DNA from 3 places in the Mesorhizobium sp. M0802 genome. Region 2 is predicted to be linked to each of the others. Evidence: riboswitches for the same ligand, from Rfam matches in the RefSeq annotation. Region 2 holds a riboswitch; each other region holds the start of a gene.
What was found. A riboswitch is a leader RNA that binds a small molecule or an ion and turns the genes downstream of it on or off. The one in region 2 is predicted to bind cobalamin.
Positions count from the first base shown of each region.

Region 1: linked by a shared signal. The riboswitch ahead of NKI10_RS05840 (aromatic ring-hydroxylating oxygenase subunit alpha) and the one ahead of NKI10_RS07105 (CbtB domain-containing protein) in region 2 are both predicted to bind cobalamin.
Region 3: linked by a shared signal. The riboswitch ahead of metE (5-methyltetrahydropteroyltriglutamate--homocysteine S-methyltransferase) and the one ahead of NKI10_RS07105 (CbtB domain-containing protein) in region 2 are both predicted to bind cobalamin.

Region 1 is NZ_JAMYOY010000002.1:560,195-565,802, forward strand. Features, by position in the region: gene NKI10_RS05830 (PqqD family protein) at 1-165, opposite strand, end outside; gene NKI10_RS05835 (FAD-binding oxidoreductase) at 325-1,425, opposite strand; gene NKI10_RS05840 (aromatic ring-hydroxylating oxygenase subunit alpha) at 1,463-2,710, opposite strand; cobalamin riboswitch at 2,828-3,029, opposite strand; gene NKI10_RS05845 (DUF680 domain-containing protein) at 3,530-3,736, shown strand; gene NKI10_RS05850 (DUF680 domain-containing protein) at 3,804-4,007, shown strand; gene NKI10_RS05855 (DUF680 domain-containing protein) at 4,079-4,312, shown strand; gene NKI10_RS05860 (ABC transporter ATP-binding protein) at 4,386-5,498, opposite strand; gene bglA (beta-galactosidase BglA) at 5,565-5,608, opposite strand, start outside.
Region 2 is NZ_JAMYOY010000003.1:249,079-254,686, reverse strand. Features, by position in the region: partial or broken gene NKI10_RS07120 (MFS transporter) at 1-148, shown strand, start outside; gene NKI10_RS07115 (aromatic ring-hydroxylating oxygenase subunit alpha) at 156-1,331, opposite strand; gene NKI10_RS07110 (gamma-glutamylcyclotransferase) at 1,468-2,160, shown strand; cobalamin riboswitch at 2,228-2,423, shown strand; gene NKI10_RS07105 (CbtB domain-containing protein) at 2,460-2,639, shown strand; gene NKI10_RS07100 (CbtA family protein) at 2,655-3,458, shown strand; gene cobU (bifunctional adenosylcobinamide kinase/adenosylcobinamide-phosphate guanylyltransferase) at 3,451-3,963, shown strand; gene cobO (cob(I)yrinic acid a,c-diamide adenosyltransferase) at 3,965-4,579, shown strand; gene cbiB (adenosylcobinamide-phosphate synthase CbiB) at 4,739-5,608, opposite strand, start outside.
Region 3 is NZ_JAMYOY010000029.1:15,339-20,946, reverse strand. Features, by position in the region: gene NKI10_RS28455 (cytochrome-c peroxidase) at 1-527, shown strand, start outside; gene metE (5-methyltetrahydropteroyltriglutamate--homocysteine S-methyltransferase) at 961-3,309, opposite strand; cobalamin riboswitch at 3,401-3,601, opposite strand; gene NKI10_RS28445 (adenosine kinase) at 3,914-4,906, opposite strand; gene metK (methionine adenosyltransferase) at 5,016-5,608, opposite strand, start outside.

The DNA.
Region 1 (5,608 bases), on a different contig from region 2:
CAGCGCTTCAGTGGCGACGCCGGACGACAAAGCCTGCCAGACCCGGCTGCCGGAATCGGAAAAGCCGAAATACTTACCGTTCGAAAGATCGAGAACGACGGCTTCGCCATCGAATGATTCGAAAACGATGTCCTTGCTTGCGACCGCGTAGACCCGCTGTTGCATCGCTCTGTCCCCCGTTCCATGCGCCCATGAAGGGATGCGCCAGTTTCACGGCCTGCCAGCCCTTCCTAAGTGCGTCTAAATCACTCGGCCTATGCTTGGCAAGACAAAGACCCGCGAACACCGCCTGCGTCGGCGACCGTTGCGGCGAAGTCGACCGGCTCAAGCCTCGATTTCGAGCGCCGACAACGGTTTCGAGCAGCAGGCAAGGATGAAACCGTCATCGATCTCGTGGTCGAGGATGCCGCCATTGTGGCTCATCTCGACTTCGCCGGAGACCTTCTTCACCTTGCAGGTGCCGCACAGGCCGAACTCGCAGGCGGCGGGAATCCGCACGCCCGAGCTGCGCGCGGTCTGCAGCACGGTCTGGCCGGCGACGCAGCCGGCATCGACCTCCGAAAGCGAGAAGCGGATCGGCGTCACGGCTTCGACAGGTGCAGCGATGCCGTCCTCGACCGGGGAGGCAAACGGCGCCGGAATTTCCTCCATCACAGGCGCGGCAAAGCTCTCCTGATGGTATTTCGTCATGTCGAAGCCGGCGGCATCCAGCATGCCGCGCACGGCGCGCATGAACGGATCGGGGCCGCAGCAGAAGATTTCGCGCTCGCGGAAATCCGGAGCCAGCAAGGGCAGCCGGATCGCATCGATGCGCCCCATATGGCCGTACCAGCCTTCGCGGCTGGAACGTTCCTCGATCATGAAGCCGAGCGACAGGCCGGGCATATGGCCGCCGAGCAGTTCGAGTTCCTTGCGGAAGATGATCTCTTCGGCACGCCGCGCGCAGTTGACGAAACCGACATCGGTCCATGGCGCGCAGTCGTTCAGCCAGCGCAGCATCGACATCATCGGTGTCACGCCGGAGCCAGCCGAAATGAACAGATATTTGGCCGCCGGGTGGCTGTGCAACGAGAAGTCGCCCGCCGGTCCATAGGCCTTGACATGCGAGCCGGGCACCAGTTGGTCGAACATCCAGCGTGTGCCGATGCTGCCCGGTTGCGCCTTCACTGTCACCGCGATCGAAAACGGCCGCGATGGTGACGACGACAGCGTATAGGTGCGCATCAGCGGCCCGTCCGGTGTCGGCAGTTCCAGCGTCAGGAACTGGCCCGGCTTGTAGCGGAACCAGGTCTGGTTGTCGGAGCGGAAGGTGAAGGTCTTGACGTCAGGCGCCTCGTCGCTGACGCCGATCACTTCCAGCACCTGCAGCCTATCGTTCCACGGCGCCATCTGGTCGAGATGGCGATAGAGCCCAAGATCCGTCATCGCATTCATCCTCCGGTCCTTCTTCGCCTGCTCCAGCTCACGCGACGCTGCGCAGCGCCGGCCTGCCACCTTCGGCAAGGCGCGGGCCGATGAAGGCCGCGTACCATTCGACGAACTGGATCACGCCGCCCTCGTGCAGCTCCGAATAGGGGCCGGGCTCATAGGCCGGAGACAGGATGCCAAAGGCGTTTTCCTCGACGATGCGGCGGTCCTGGTCGTTGGTCTCGGTCCAGACATGGGTGAGCTCCTCAAGGTTGTAGTCGACCCCCTCGACCGCATCCTTGTGCACCAGCCACTTGGTCGTCACCGCGGTTTGCGTGGCGCTGATCGGCAGCACCCGGAAGGTGACCGCATGGTCGATCAGTATGTGGTTCCAGGTCGTCGGATAGTGGTAGTGCATCAAGGTGCCGATGCGGTCGGCGGCAACAGTGTCGGACAGGTTCTTCGTCACCGCGCGCTTTCCCGACATCGTGTAGCTGACGGCATCGCGCAGCAGCGGCGCGCGGGTGGCGCGGTATTGCCCGGCCGGATCGATGCGGAACTTGCTCGGCAGGCCCGCCGCCTCGCATTTCGCCCAGTGCGCCAGCATCTCCGGATCGCTGTCGGCGCCCTGCACGCCGGTCACCGTCGGCGCTTCGGGGAATGTCTTGCACAGCTCTGGATGATTGCCGGCGCAGTGATAGCATTCGCGGTTGTTTTCCCAGACCAGCTTCCAGTTGCCCTTCTCGATGATGGTGCTCTCGAAGGCGACCTTGGCTTCATTCAGCCCGTGCGGCTTGAGGTAGGGCTCTATCATGGCGCGCATCGGCGCAAAGTCGGCAGGTTCTTTTGCCAGGCAGATGAAGATATAGCCGCCGACGCTCTCGCAGGCGACGGGCTTCAGGCCGAACTGGCTCTTGTCGAAACCGTCGGCCATCTGGCGGGCAAACAGCAGCCGGCCGTCAAGCTCGTAGGTCCACTGGTGATAGGGGCAGACAAGCTTTGCCGCCATGCCCTTCTCAGTGTTGCAGACACGGCTGCCGCGATGGCGGCAGGAATTGTGAAAGGCGTTGATGTTGCCCTTCTGGTCGCGGACCAGCACCACCGGATAATCGCCGATCTGCACGGTGATATAGCTGCCGGGCTTCGGCAGTTCGCAATCATGGCCGATGAACAGCCAGTCGCGATACCAGATAAGCTCCATGTCGAGCTTGAAATAGTCCGGGTCGGTGTAGAAGGGCTGTTCCAGCGAAAAGCCTTGCTTGCGGCCGTTCAGGAGCCTCAGCATGTCGTTGCGCGTATCCATAGTTCTGTCCTCGTGGTTTAAGGACTGAACTTGGTGGTGATGGAGGAAGGATCGGACGCAGGCCGGCGCGGCGCCGGACATGCACTATCCACCTCTTGACCGCCCACCGCGATCAGTCGAGTCTATGCATCTCGGGCTGGTTTCCGGGCTCTGGAGTTGTCCTTGCGGACCATCGCGACACCTTCCCAGGCTCTTGCCCAGTGGTCTCCCGTTGCGACTTCAACTCCACCACCGTTGCGGGGGCAGCGCCGGATTCTGACCGGCTTCCCAATTCTCCGCTGCGTCGTCACGAAGCGGCACCTGAGATGCGATCATCTAATCACGGCAGCGATCGCGACGTCGGCATGAAAGCGACATCATATCCATGCGGCGCGACACGCGCGGCTTACGCCCCCCGCCCCCGGGTCAAAGAGCTGAGACGTTTCTTGCGACGCCATCATCGCCGTTTCGAATCGCTGCCGATCCAGTTCGATCGCGGGCAAAAATGGCTCAACGGTATCGAAAAGTTACTATTAGCAATCTCTAATCGAACCGAACGGTTCGTTTCTGTTGACAATGCGTGCAGGACAGTGTGAACGACGGCCCGGAAACCGACATCGGAGCGAACCACTCGGTTCGGCATAAGCGACTGAAAACAATGCGATAAATGACCATAGAGGAACTTCATGGCACAATTTCAAGGTGCAGGACCGTGGTCCACACGGAACAACTTCGTGATTGGAAACCAGCCTATGGCTTTCCCACATCGGGGCTGTCCGAACGACGCGAATTCCTCCCAAGACACGCCGCTAGACGGACAGACAAACTGGAGTACTAAAAATGAAAAAGATCATCCTCACTGCCGCAGCCGTTTTGGCGATCACCGGCAGCGCCTTCGCCGGTAGCGACAATTACGGTTCCAATGGTGCGAACCAGCCAGCCGTCTCGGTCGACAGCTCGTATACGGCTTCCATTCAGAAGCCGGCGCACGCTGACAAGCAGCCTGTCGTTCAGGGCGCCGACCGCGACCTCTACGGCAATCGCTGATCCCGACCAAAGAAGGGCGGCTAACCCGTCGCTCTCGGGATCCCAAAAAATTCAGGAGTATTTGAAAATGAAAAAGATCATCCTTGCTGCCGCCGCCGTTTTGGCCATCTCCGGCAGCGCTTTCGCCGGCAGCGACAACTACGGTTCGAACGGCGCCAACCAGCCTGCGATTACGTCGACCGATAGTGGCCATACGGCTTCGGTTGAGAAGTCGGCTCCAGCCGAGCAGGCGCCTGCCCACGGTGCCGACCGTAACCTTTTCGGCCGCTAAAAGCCGGTTTCCAGCACGTGGCGGGCTTATCCGCTGCAGCTGGCGGCATCAGAAAAATTCAGGAGACTAAAATGAAGAAGATCGTTCTTGCCACCGCAGCCGTTCTGGCTGTTTCGAGCGCTGCCTTTGCCGGCAGCGACAATTATGGCTCCAATGGCGCCAACCAGCCGGCCGCTGCCGTCGACACCACCCGCACTTCGTCGACCGGCACCAACTCGGCGGTCTACAAGCTGCTGAACTCGTCGGACGACCAACAGAAGTTCGTTCCTCAGAGCAGCGACAGGGATCGGTTCGGCAACAACTAACAGCCGAAGCTTAAAAAAAGAGCGGCGGGCCTAGCCCGCCGCTCTTTTTTCATGCCTGTACAACGCAGCTATCTCAAGCCGCCTTCACTTCCACCGGCTTGAGCGAGAAGGAGTGCCCATCGGCGTCGAAGATGTGCAGGTCCCCGGCATCCGCGGTCAGCCGCAGCTTTGCCCCGCGCTTGACCTCGACATTGCCGGGCAGCTTGGTCACCAACGGCAGGTCGGCGCGACCGATATCGATATAGACCAGCTGCACCTCGCCGAGCTGCTCGACATAGTCCACCACGCCCTCGAAAAGATATTCCGTGCCGGTGGCGACCGACAGATCCTCCGGCCGCACGCCGAAGCTGACTGCCGCACCCTTGGCTGACGCCGGCGTTGCAATCGGCACCGTGGCCTTGCGGCCGCCGACATGGCTGACGATTGTCGGGTTGCCCGTCTTGTCGATCGTTGCCGGCAGGATGTTCATGGCCGGCGAGCCGATGAACTGAGCAACGAACAGATTGCCGGGCTTCTTGTAGAGGTCCATGGGCGTGCCGACCTGCTCGATGTGGCCATCCTTCAGCACGACGATGCGGTCAGCCAGCGTCATCGCCTCGACCTGATCGTGGGTGACGTAGATCATGGTCGTGGCAGGCATCGATTCCTTCAGCTTGGCGATCTCGATGCGGGTGGCGACGCGCAGCGCCGCGTCGAGGTTCGACAGCGGCTCGTCGAACAGGAACACTTTCGGGTTGCGCACGATGGCCCGGCCGATTGCGACGCGCTGGCGCTGGCCGCCCGACATGGCCTTGGGCAGACGGTCGAGATATTTGGTCAGCTGCAGGATCTCCGCTGCCTGCCGTACCCGCTTGTCGATCTCGGCCTTGCTTTCCTTGCCGATCTTCATCGAGAAGGCCATGTTGTCGTAGACGGTCATGTGCGGATAGAGCGCATAGGACTGGAACACCATGGCGATGCCGCGCTTGGAAGGCGGCACATCGTTCACCACCTCGCCGGCGATCTTCAGCTCGCCGGAGGTGATCTCCTCAAGCCCGGCGATGGACCGCAGCAAGGTCGACTTGCCGCAACCCGACGGGCCGACGAAGACGATGAACTCGCCCGACTTTATGTCGAGGTCGATGCCGTGGAGAATGTGCAGATTGCCGTATGATTTCTTCACCTGTCTCAGCGTGACATCGGCCATAATTTCCTCCCAGTGATTTCCCTAGAGAACCTGGATTTCCTCAAAAAATCCAGTTTCGTCAAAAACTCAGTCGATGCGCCCGAACCAGGCGCCGTAGCCGCCGAGGCGGA
Region 2 (5,608 bases):
ACCTCTCGACTTTTCCGAGCTGACGCCGCCGCTGGTCTATTCGGTGGTGCTGGCGTTTTTCGGCCTCGGCTCGGTGTTCGTGACGCTGGGCATTCTGGCCGCTGTTTGCGGCTTTATCACCTGGCGCTATTTGCCGAAGTCGCTTTAGTCGCCGATCAGGCGGTTGCCTCAAGCGCTGCATGCCGCTCGCGCACCCAGTTGTGGAAGCGGTGCAGATCGTACTCCTCCGGCATCAGAACGCCGGCCTGGTGGCGCATCGAGCGCAGGCCTTTCTGATTGATCTCACAGATCGCGGCATCCTCCTCCAGCACCTGGGTGCCGAAGGCGACGACATTGTCGATGTCGGTCTCGGCAAGCGCCTCGGGCGCGAACAGCCACTCGGCGGTGAGTTCGGTCTGTTCGGGACCGAGCGGCATCAGTCGCACCGTCCTGACATAATCGACATGGCCGACGATGAACATCGAGGGCAGGCTGGTGGCATAGGTCTGTCCGGCCGCACGCTCGGCCGGCGTCAGGCCCGGGAAGACCGGGCCATGGGCATGTCCGTCGCGCGACCAGGTCTCGGCGCCGGCGCGCAGGCCACCCGAAAACTCCGGCGCGTCATTGTCGGCATGGCGGACCCAGTCGGGGTCGTCGTGCCGGCTCATCAGGCCGCGGCCGTATATCGGCACCAGCCGAGACAGGTCCTTGTGGACGCCTGGGCAATGCAGGCACTCGTTGAAGTTCTCCCAGAAGATTTTCCAGTTGCAGTTCATCACCTTGCGCAGGACATGGCCTGATACCAGCGTTTCCAGCGGCCAGTTGGCGAGGTCGCCGGATGCGGGATCGAAGGAGGTCTCGGCGGAGCCGGCCGTCGCCTGCTGAAGGTTCACAAAGACAAAGCCGCGCCACACCGACAGCGCCACCCGGTAGAGCGAATGATCGGCCTTGTCGAAACCTTCGGGCAGAGATTTCGAGGGAACGCGCACGAGATCGCCGCGCAGCGAGTAGGACCAGGCGTGGTAGGGGCAAGTGATGAGCCGCGCTTTCAGCCGGCCCTCGCTTTCCTGGCAAAGCTGCGAGCCGCGATGCCGGCACGTGTTGTGGAAGGCGCGCAACTCGCCGGTCTCGTCGCGCAGCACGACGATTGCCTGCGTGCCGACGCGGAATGTCCTGAATGCCAAAGGCTGGGCAAGATCGGCCTCGCGGCAGACGAGCAGCCAGCTTTTGTACCAGATGGCGTCGAGATCGCGCTGGTAAGCCTCGCTATCCCAATAGGCCGATGACGGTAGCGTCGGTTCGGCCCGGCTCAGGCCGTTATAGGGGTTGCGCTCGCTCGGGTTGGGATGCATGGCTGGCTTCCTATGAAGCGTCAGCCGACACCCCGGCAAATCGTTTGTCAATCAGAGTGCCGCATTGCCGGTTGCAGGCGCGGCGCATAATCATGTCGTGGACATGGGACATTCGGAAATTGGGGGGATTCGGAACGTGGCCGCACGACAGATGTCGCTTACGCCGGAGCTGGTCGCGCGCTGCTGGCGCGAGATCAGGGACCCCGGGCCGGATCCGGACGCGATGCATCTCGATGAAGCCGACTATGACGCGCTGCTGGATGAATTGCAGGTCGAACTCCCGGACAGCGAACCGCTATGGCTGTTCGGCTATGGATCGCTGATCTGGAAACCGGAAATAGATTATGTCGAGGACCGCGTTGCCTTGGCGCGCGGCTGGCATCGGTCCTTTTGCATGAACATGACGCGCTGGCGCGGCACCAAGGACAGCCCCGGCCTGATGATGGCGCTGGACCGTGGCGGACAATGCAAGGGCGTCGCCTTTCGGCTGACCGACAATAACCGGCGCGAGCAGTTGGGCCGGCTTTTCCGGCGCGAAGTCACGCTGAAGCCGACAAGCTACCGGCCGCGCATGCTGAAGCTTGCAAGCGAGGCCGGACCGCTCAGGGCATTGGCCTTCGTCATCAACCGCAACGGCCTGACCTATTCCGGCCCGCTCGACGAGGGCAAGGTCGTCGAAAGGCTGGCCACGTCCTGCGGGCACTGGGGGTCGGGCGCCGACTATCTCTACAACACGGTGAAAAACCTTGAAGAGCGCGGCATTCACGATCGCCATCTGTGGCGGCTGCAGCGGCTGGTTGCCGAGCGGATCACCGCGTTGAACCCGTAACGCCGCATGGCGCATTCGCGCTGTTGGCCGGCGGAATTTGGTTTGCCGGATGCGGCCGTTTCAGCCTATAGTCATGCATGTCGTCGGTTCCGTTAGGGACCAAGAGGGAATGCGGTGAGGGCTGACTTGTTGCCCAATGCCGTGGCTGCCCCCGCAACTGTGTGCGGTAGTCCTCTCCAAGCCACTGAGGATTTTTTCCTCGGGAAGGTGGGGAAGGGCGCTGATCCGCGAGCCAGGAGACCTGCCGGCGACAGGGAACTGACTTCGATGCCCTCGGGTGGAGGGCGAAAGGACAAGATATGAATACCGCTTCCGTCTCTCTCGGCGCTTCCGTCTCCTCGCAGTCGCGCTTCATGCAGCTCGTGCTTAGCGCGTTTCTGGGCATTTTCGTCGTCGGCGTTGTCGGTTTCTCGCATATCGATGCGGTCCACAATGCGGCGCACGACTATCGCCATTCGATGGCGTTTCCCTGCCACTGACGAGGATCTGACATCATGAACCTGTTTCGCAACGTCGTGTTCATCGCGGCGATCGCAGGGCTCGTGGCCGGTGTCGCTCTCGCCTGCATGCAGGCCTACGCCACCGTGCCGCTGATCCTCAAGGCGGAGGTCTACGAAAAGGCTGGTGGCGGCCATGAGCATCAGCATGCCGCGGCGCCGACCGCCAACGCTGCGGACACCAATGCCATGAGCACCGCCGCGCCGGCGGAAAATGCCGTGAGCAGCGCAGCCCCGGCTGAAGCAGCCGCGCCGGCGGAGGACGAAGGCTGGGCGCCGGCCGACGGCCTCGAGCGTTTCGCCTTCAGTGTCGTCGCCAATATCGTCACCGGCATCGGCTTCGCGCTGGTCCTGGTGGCGGTTTCCGAGTTCGCCGGCGGCATCGGCAGCTGGCGCCAGGGCGTGTTCTGGGGTCTGGCGGGCTTTGCCGTGTTCACGCTGGCGCCGGGACTCGGCCTGCCGCCGGAACTGCCGGCAATGCCGGCGGCCGATCTCATACAGCGCCAGATCTGGTGGTGGGCAACGGTGATGGCAACCGCGATCGGCCTTGCCCTTATCACCTTCCGCACGTCGGCGCCCCTGACCGTGCTCGCCGTCGTCCTGATCGTCGCCCCGCATATTGTCGGCGCGCCGCAGCCTGACAGTTTCGTAACGCCGATCCCGGAGGGCCTGCATCATCAGTTCGTGGTGGCGGTGACGCTGACCAATCTGGTGTTCTGGCTGGTGCTCGGCGCAGTTGTCGGCATAGTGCACTCGCGCTTCACCGGCACCGCGACCAGCCTGCGCGACAGCTTTGCCTGATCGCAGTTTGACCTTCATCATCGGCGGTGCGCGCTCCGGCAAGAGCGCGCATGCCGAAACTTTGGCGACGGCGTTGCCGCCGCCATGGGCCTATATCGCCACCGCGCAAGCCTATGACGGCGAAATGCGCGAGCGCATCGCGCAACACCGCTCGCGCCGCGGCGAGGGATGGGCGACCATCGATGCTCCGCTTGATCTTGCAGGTGCGCTCGAGGCATTGCCGGACAACCAGCCGGTGCTTGTCGACTGCCTGACGCTTTGGCTGACCAATTATATGCTGGCCGATCATGATCTAGAGGGGGAGTGCCGGCGGCTGGCCGATGTGCTTTCGCGGCCGCGCGGGCCGTGGTTCGTGGTCTCCAACGAAGTCGGACAAGGCATTGTGCCCGACAATGCGCTGGCACGCCGGTTCCGCGATGCCGCCGGCAGGCTCAACCAGCAGATCGCGGTGGTAGCTGATATGGTGCTTCTGATGGTGGCGGGGCTGCCGCTCAAGGTGAAATGAGATGACCGATATCGACGCAAAAGACGAAGAGCGCCATCGCGCCAAGATGGCCAAGCGCAAGGCGGTGCAGGACGCCGAGGTCGCGGAAAAGACGGTCGAGAAGGGGCTGCTGATCGTCAACACCGGACCCGGCAAGGGCAAGACCACGGCTGCCTTCGGGCTGGCGCTACGCATGCTCGGCTATGGCAAGCGCGTCGGAATCGTCCAGTTCATCAAGGGCAAATGGCACACCGGCGAGAAGGATGCCTTCGCGGCGTTTGGCGGCCGCGTCGTCTGGCACACGATGGGCGAGGGTTTCACTTGGGAGACGCAGGATCTGAAGCGCGACATTGCGGCGGCCGAAGCCGCCTGGGCCAAGGCGCTGGAGCTGATCGCCGATCCCTCGATCAGCCTCGTCGTGCTGGACGAACTGAACATCGCGCTACGCTACGACTATCTCGATCTCGACCGAGTGGTGGCGGCGCTGAAAGCGCGGCGCGAAGGTCTGCATGTCGTCGTCACCGGCCGCAACGCCAAGCCGGCGCTGGTCGAGGCGGCGGATCTGGTGACGGAGATGGGCGTGACCAAGCATCATTTTTCGGCCGGCGTGAAGGCACAGCAGGGGATCGAGTTTTAAGGGCTATCCTCCCTTCTTTTACCCTCCCCCTTTGTGGGGAGGGTCGATCCGCGAAGCGGATCGGGGTGGTGGTTCTCGTAGGGCGCTGTCCCCCACCCCGGCGCTTCGCGCCGACCCTCCCCACAAGGGGGAGGGTAAAGGAAGGGCGACGGTAAGCTCTCAGAACGTCACCGCGATAAGCACCGCCGACAGCAACCCGAACAGCCCAATCAGCAGATAGTCCGCCACCTGGTACAATTTCAGCGCCCGCCTGATGTCGGTGCTTTCCGCCTCGCGCCTACCGCCTTCGCCCATGAACGCATCGTCGACGACAACGCCGCCATAGCTGCGCGGGCCGGCGAGCGCCAGGCCGAGTGCGCCGGCCATTGCTGCTTCCGGCCAACCGGCATTGGGTGAGCGGTGCTTTTTGGCGTCGCGCCGCATTGCTTGCCAGGCGTTGCGGGGATCGGCGCCGTCAACGAGAAAGGCGGCGGCAAAGATCAGCAACGCGGTCAGCCGGGACGCCGGCAGGTTGATCCAGTCGTCGAAGAGTGCCGCCGCGCGGCCGAAGGCCTCGTGGCGCGGCGAGCGGTGGCCGATCATCGAATCGGCGGTGTTGGCGGCCTTGTAGGCGACGCCGCCGGCCAGACCGCAGACACCTGTCCAGAAGGCGGGCGCAACGATGCCGTCGGAGAAATTCTCGGCCAGGCTTTCGATGGCGGCGCGGCTGACGCCGGCATGGTCGAGCTTCTCTGGATCGCGGCCGACGATGCGCGCAACCGCAATGCGGCCGAGCGCCAGCCCGCCGGTATCCAGCGAATCGGCCACCGCCTCGACATGTTCGGTAAGGCTCTTTTGCGACAGCAGCGACGAGGCCAGGATTGCCGTGATGATCATGCCGGCAGGAAAGAGCTGCCAGAGCAGGATTTGCACGATGAGTGCGATTGCCGCCGGCACCAGCACGATCACCAGCAGCGCCTGCACGCCGCGGCGGCGACGCAGCGCGTCGGAATCAGTGTCGCGGTTGAGCCTGAGGTCGAGAAAGGCTAT
Region 3 (5,608 bases), on a different contig from region 2:
CCAAGGCGATCGAAGCCTTCGAGGCGACACTGGTCACACCTGCCCCGTTCGACAGCTTCCTGAATGGTGATGAGGTTGCCATGACTTCCGAACAGAAACAGGGCCTGGTGCTTTTCATGGACAAAGGCTGCTCGTCCTGCCATGCCGGCATCAACGTTGGTGGGCAAGCCTATTACCCATTCGGCCTCGTGGAACGGCCCAGCGCCGAAGTCCTGCCGGACAAAGACAAGGGCCGATTTGAGGTCACCAATGCAGCCGACGATTCCTATGTCTTCCGCGTGGCGCCGCTGCGCAACGTTGCACTCACCGCGCCATACTTTCATTCGGGCAAGGTTTGGGATCTGAAACAGGCCGTCGCCATTATGGGGACCACCCAGCTCGGCGTAGTACTGGCGGACGAAGAAGTTGACCTGCTTGTTGCCTTCCTCAACTCGCTGACCGGAGAGGCACCTGACGTCGCCTATCCCATCTTACCCTCAGAAACGGCGACAACGCCCCGGCCTGTAACGCAGATCTCAGGAAAATAAGGGCCAACTGGCCGCGGACTCGCAATCGAAAATGATTGGCGATTTTTACTTGGCGACACGAATTGCGACGTCCATCTCCGAATTGGCGGGACGCTAGCGATACCCGAACCCTGCCACCTCGCCCGTAGTCTGCGCGATCAACTGGGGGCGGACAGACGCAGCACCATATATTGTCCTGAGCGAACGCGCCAAGCAGTCTACTTTGAGAAACGACGCGTGTCCGATTTGTTCGAGGCGCGGGGCCTGTATGTCCCCAAGGAACCAATATTATAGCGTAGTGCCACATTTATATTTCTGCGGGATTAAGACACGTGCCGTAGGGAAATTGCACATTTGCGCCGAGTGGCTCATTTCCAAGAGTGTGCCGGTTTGGCATGTTCACGGCCGACAGGAGCCAGCCGGTAGCTCACCACACGGTGAGGAAGGAGAAGCCTCAAGCCACTTTCTCCCGGAGCGCGCGCGCTGCAGCGACCATGTTAATGAGGGCAGGGCGGACCTCCTCCCACTTGCGTGTTTTGAGGCCACAGTCCGGGTTTACCCACAGTTGGCCGTCGGACAGTCGCTCGCGGGCAAGCATGATTAGGTCCGAAATCTCGCAGACCTCCGGCACACGTGGTGAGTGAATGTCATAGACGCCGGGACCGATCTCGTTCGGATATTTGGAGCTCGTGAAGGCGTCCAGCAGTTCCATCTTGGAGCGCGACGTCTCGATCGAAATGACATCCGCATCCATTCCAGCGATCGCGTCGATGATCTCGTTGAACTCCGAATAGCACATGTGGGTATGGATTCGAGTCGCGTCCTTTACACCCGTTGAAGCGATCCGGAAGCATTCGACAGCCCAGTCGAGATAGGCTTTCCAGTCAGATTGGCGCAGTGGCAATCCTTCGCGAAACGCGGCCTCATCGATCTGGATCATCCTTGCGCCGGACCTTTCGAGATCCGTCACTTCGTCGCGGATGGCGAGCGCGATCTGGCGGCAGGCTTCGGAGCGGGGTACGTCGTCTCGAACAAAGGACCAGTTGAGAATGGTCACTGGGCCTGTGAGCATTCCCTTCACAGGCTTTTCCGTAAGCGACTGGGCGAATTGCCACCAGCGCACCGTCATCGGATTGCGCCTCGATACGTCCCCGAAGATGATGGGGGGACGCACGTAGCGCGACCCATAGCTTTGCACCCAGGCATGCTGAGTGAAGGCGAAGCCGGACAGCTGCTCGCCGAAATGCTGTACCATATCGTTTCGTTCGAACTCACCGTGCACCAGCACGTCCAGCCCGATCTCTTCCTGCCAACGAATTGCTGACTCGATCTCCTTCTTCAGGAAAATCTCGTAGTCGACATAACTGAGCTGGCCCTTCGCATGAGCGGACCGCGCGCGGCGTACCTGCGGCGTCTGCGGGAAGGACCCGATTGTCGTCGTCGGGAACGGCGGCAGCCCGAGCGTGCCGGCCTGGACTCTGGAGCGCTCGCCAAAAGCGCTCTCTCGTCGTTTCATGCTACGGTCAATGCTGGCGATCCGCCCCTCAACAAGCGGGTCATGGATCTTCGTGGACGTCAAGCGAGTGGCGGCAGCCTCGGCAGAAGCTTTCAACGCGGCTGCCACCGCATCCCTGCCTTTGGAAAGGGCCCGGGCCAGCAAGACCAGCTCGTCGGTCTTCTGGGCCGCGAAGGCGAGCCACGACCTGATGTCGGCCTCGAGTTCCGTCTCCATGCGCAGGTCAATCGGCACATGCAGCATCGAGCAAGAAGGCGCGATTTCGACGCGGTCCAAGGGCCAGCCGGCGACGATCGGTTTGATGCGGTCGAGAATGGCGGGCAGGTTCGCACGCCAGACGTTGCGGCCATCGATCAAGCCGAGCGAGAGCACCAGATCCTTCGGAGCGAGCCGACCCACCGTTTCCAGCTGCTCGGGAGCGCGCACGAGATCAATATGCAGGCCGGCCAGGGGCAGAGAAACCGCGGTTTCGAGATTGTCTCCCAGCGACCCGAAATACGTAGCCAGCATGATCTTCAGCTCGGGCGCGGCTTTCGACAGCTGGCCATAGGCGAATTCGAACGCAGCTCGTTCGTTCGGGTTCAGATCGAGGACAAGCGCTGGCTCATCGATCTGCACCCAGTCGGCTCCCGACAGCTTCAGCCTCTGCAGGACTTGCTCGTAAACGGGCAGCAGCCGCGGTAGGAGCGCGATGGGACCGAACCCTTCGGCACGCGATTTCGCCAGCTTGAGGAAGGTGATGGGTCCAAGGATGACTGGGCGTGTGTGAATGCCGAGAGCTTTAGCCTCGAGGAAGTAATCGACCGGCTTCGATGACGAGAGGGCGAACGTCTGATCATCATCGAGTTCCGGCACAATGTAGTGGTAGTTGGTGTCAAACCACTTGGTCATTTCCATCGCGGTTACACCAGGTCCATGAGCCTCCTCCTGGTGACCAGCGTGTCCACAATCCTCCGTCTGACCCTGGTTGCCGCGCGCCATTGCGAAGTAGATGTCAAGTGGGACCTCGCCGCTATTCCAGCCGTACCGGGATGGAATGGCCCCGACCATGGCTGCGGTGTCGAGCACATGGTCGTAAAGCGAGAAGTCGTTCGACGGGATTTTCGACACGCCGCGATCGCGCTGCTCTTCCCAGCTAGCGGCTCGGAGCGCCTTCGACGTCGCAAGAAGGTCGCCAGCGGACGATGTTCCGGACCAGTAGCTTTCGAGGGCGAATTTCAGTTCTCGCCGACGACCGAAGCGCGGCACGCCGAGCGTTGCTACAGGAATTTGCTGAGAGACAGTCATGTCATACCCCGATGGTTGGGGGCGTCGGTGACAAGGAAGGCGCTAGCAGGCCGGCACGCCGGTTGCAGCGGCCACCGAGACACCCCGCCCGTGGACGTAATTCGCCGTGGCAGGTCTCTGGCTCGCGGGGTCATAGCCTCTACCCGTCTTCCCGAGGGTATTCGCCTCAGTGAGATGAGTGGATTGGCTCGCCGCTAACAGTTGCGGGGGCAGCGCCGGCATCGCACCGGCTTCCCTCTTAGCTTCGCTGCGGCAGCGCCGCACGCGAAGAACCACGACACGCAGACAATCACAACAATCCGCTCTCCTGTCAATGACGCATAACCAAATGTTTATGTCGTTATGCGATCGCGCTTTTACGCTTGTCTAACATTGTGAAATATTCAGTCGCCCATTGGCTGCGCTGCTGCGCTGCCACCATTGTCCAACTAATGGATTCCTGTCGGGCTGCGACATCCCTCGCAGGTCGCCCATGAAGGATTTCGGACAAGACTTCAAGCGCGTGACAACGTCGTTAGAATGCAGAAGATCGCAGCGAGCTTTGACACAGTTCCGCCACTGCGGTCATCGCGTCAGTAGGGCGGCTGGTTAGTTGCCCGCGCATCTACAGCAACCCAGCCCGTTCCGCCTCGCGGCGCAAATTCTGCCGCGGCCTTGGCCCGAGCTGCTGGATCACCAGCCCGGCTGCCAGCGACCCGAGATCGCCGCAATCCTGCAGGCTGCGTCCGGTCGTGTAGCCGTAGAGGAAGCCAGCGGCGTAGAGGTCGCCGGCGCCGGTGGTGTCGACCAGTTCGCGGATCGTCGTCGCCTGGATGGTGACGGTCTCGTCGCCGCGCACGATCACTGAGCCTTTTTCGGAGCGGGTGACGGCGGCAATCTTGCAGTCCTTGCGGATAGCCGCCAGCGCCTCGTCGAAGGATTTTGTCTGGTAGAGCGACTTGATCTCGTGGCTGTTGGCAAAGACGATGTCGACAGTGCCCGAGCGCATCAGCTCGAGGAACTCGTCCCGGTAGCGGTCGACGCAGAACGAATCCGACAACGTCATCGACACTTCGCGTCCGGCCTCGTGTGCGAGCTTCGCCGTCTGCCGGATCGCCTCCTTGGCGCGCGGCGGATCCCACAGATAGCCCTCGAAATAGGTAACCTTGGCGCCGGATGCCTTGTCGGCCTCGACATCCTCAGGGCCAAGCTCGACGCAGGCGCCGAGATAGGTGTTCATCGAGCGCTCGCCGTCGGGCGTGACGAAGATCATAGAGCGCGCCGTCGGCGGCTCGCCCTTGAGCGGCCTGGTGTCGAAGGCGACACCCTGTGCATGGATATCGTGCGCATAGATTTCGCCCAGCGCATCGTTGGAGACCTTGCCGAAGAAGGCGGCGCGTCCGCCGAAGCTGGCTACGCCCGCCGCCGTGTTGCCGGCACTGCCGCCGGAGGCCTCGATCGCCGGGCCCATGCGGCTGTAGAGCAGTTCGGCGCGGCGCGTGTCGATCAGGTTCATCGCGCCCTTGATGATGCCGTTGATCTCGAGGAATGCCTCGTCGCACTGGGCGATGATGTCGACAATGGCATTGCCGATGCAAAGCACGTCATAATCCGGCATCAATGTCTCCGCCAAAAAACCCGAGCCGGCTTCTCGCCACGCCTGCCAGGCGCGGGTCTGCCCGGTGGAAATGGGCTTTCCGCTTGCCAATCCGTTCGCCGGCGGCTTCTCACGGGGCGGCGAGTCCTGCCTCGCGACGCAATTCGTCCGCCCTGTCTGTCTTCTCCCAGGTGAAATCAGGCTCTTCACGGCCGAAATGGCCATAGGTCGCTGTATTGCGATATATAGGGCGTAAGAGATCAAGCATCTTGATAATGCCTTTCGGTCTGAGATCGAACAACTCAAGAATGAGGCGCTCGATCCTGCTTTCCTCAACCCTGGCTGTCCCGAACGTGTTGACCATGACGGAAACCGGACTGGCCACGCCGATTGCGTAAGCAAGCTGCACCTCGCACACGTCCGCAAGTCCGCTAGCGACGATGTTCTTTGCGACATAGCGGGCTGCATAGGCAGCCGAGCGGTCAACCTTGGACGGGTCCTTGCCCGAGAAGGCGCCGCCACCATGACGACCCATCCCGCCATAGGAATCGACGATGATCTTGCGTCCAGTGAGACCGCAGTCGCCGCGCGGCCCGCCGACTACGAACCGCCCCGTCGGGTTGACCAGAATTCTGATGCCTTCCGTCTCCAGGTGGGTCGGCAGGACAGGCTTTATGATTTCCTCAATGACGCCCTCGCGGACAGTCTCTTGCGAGACCTGCT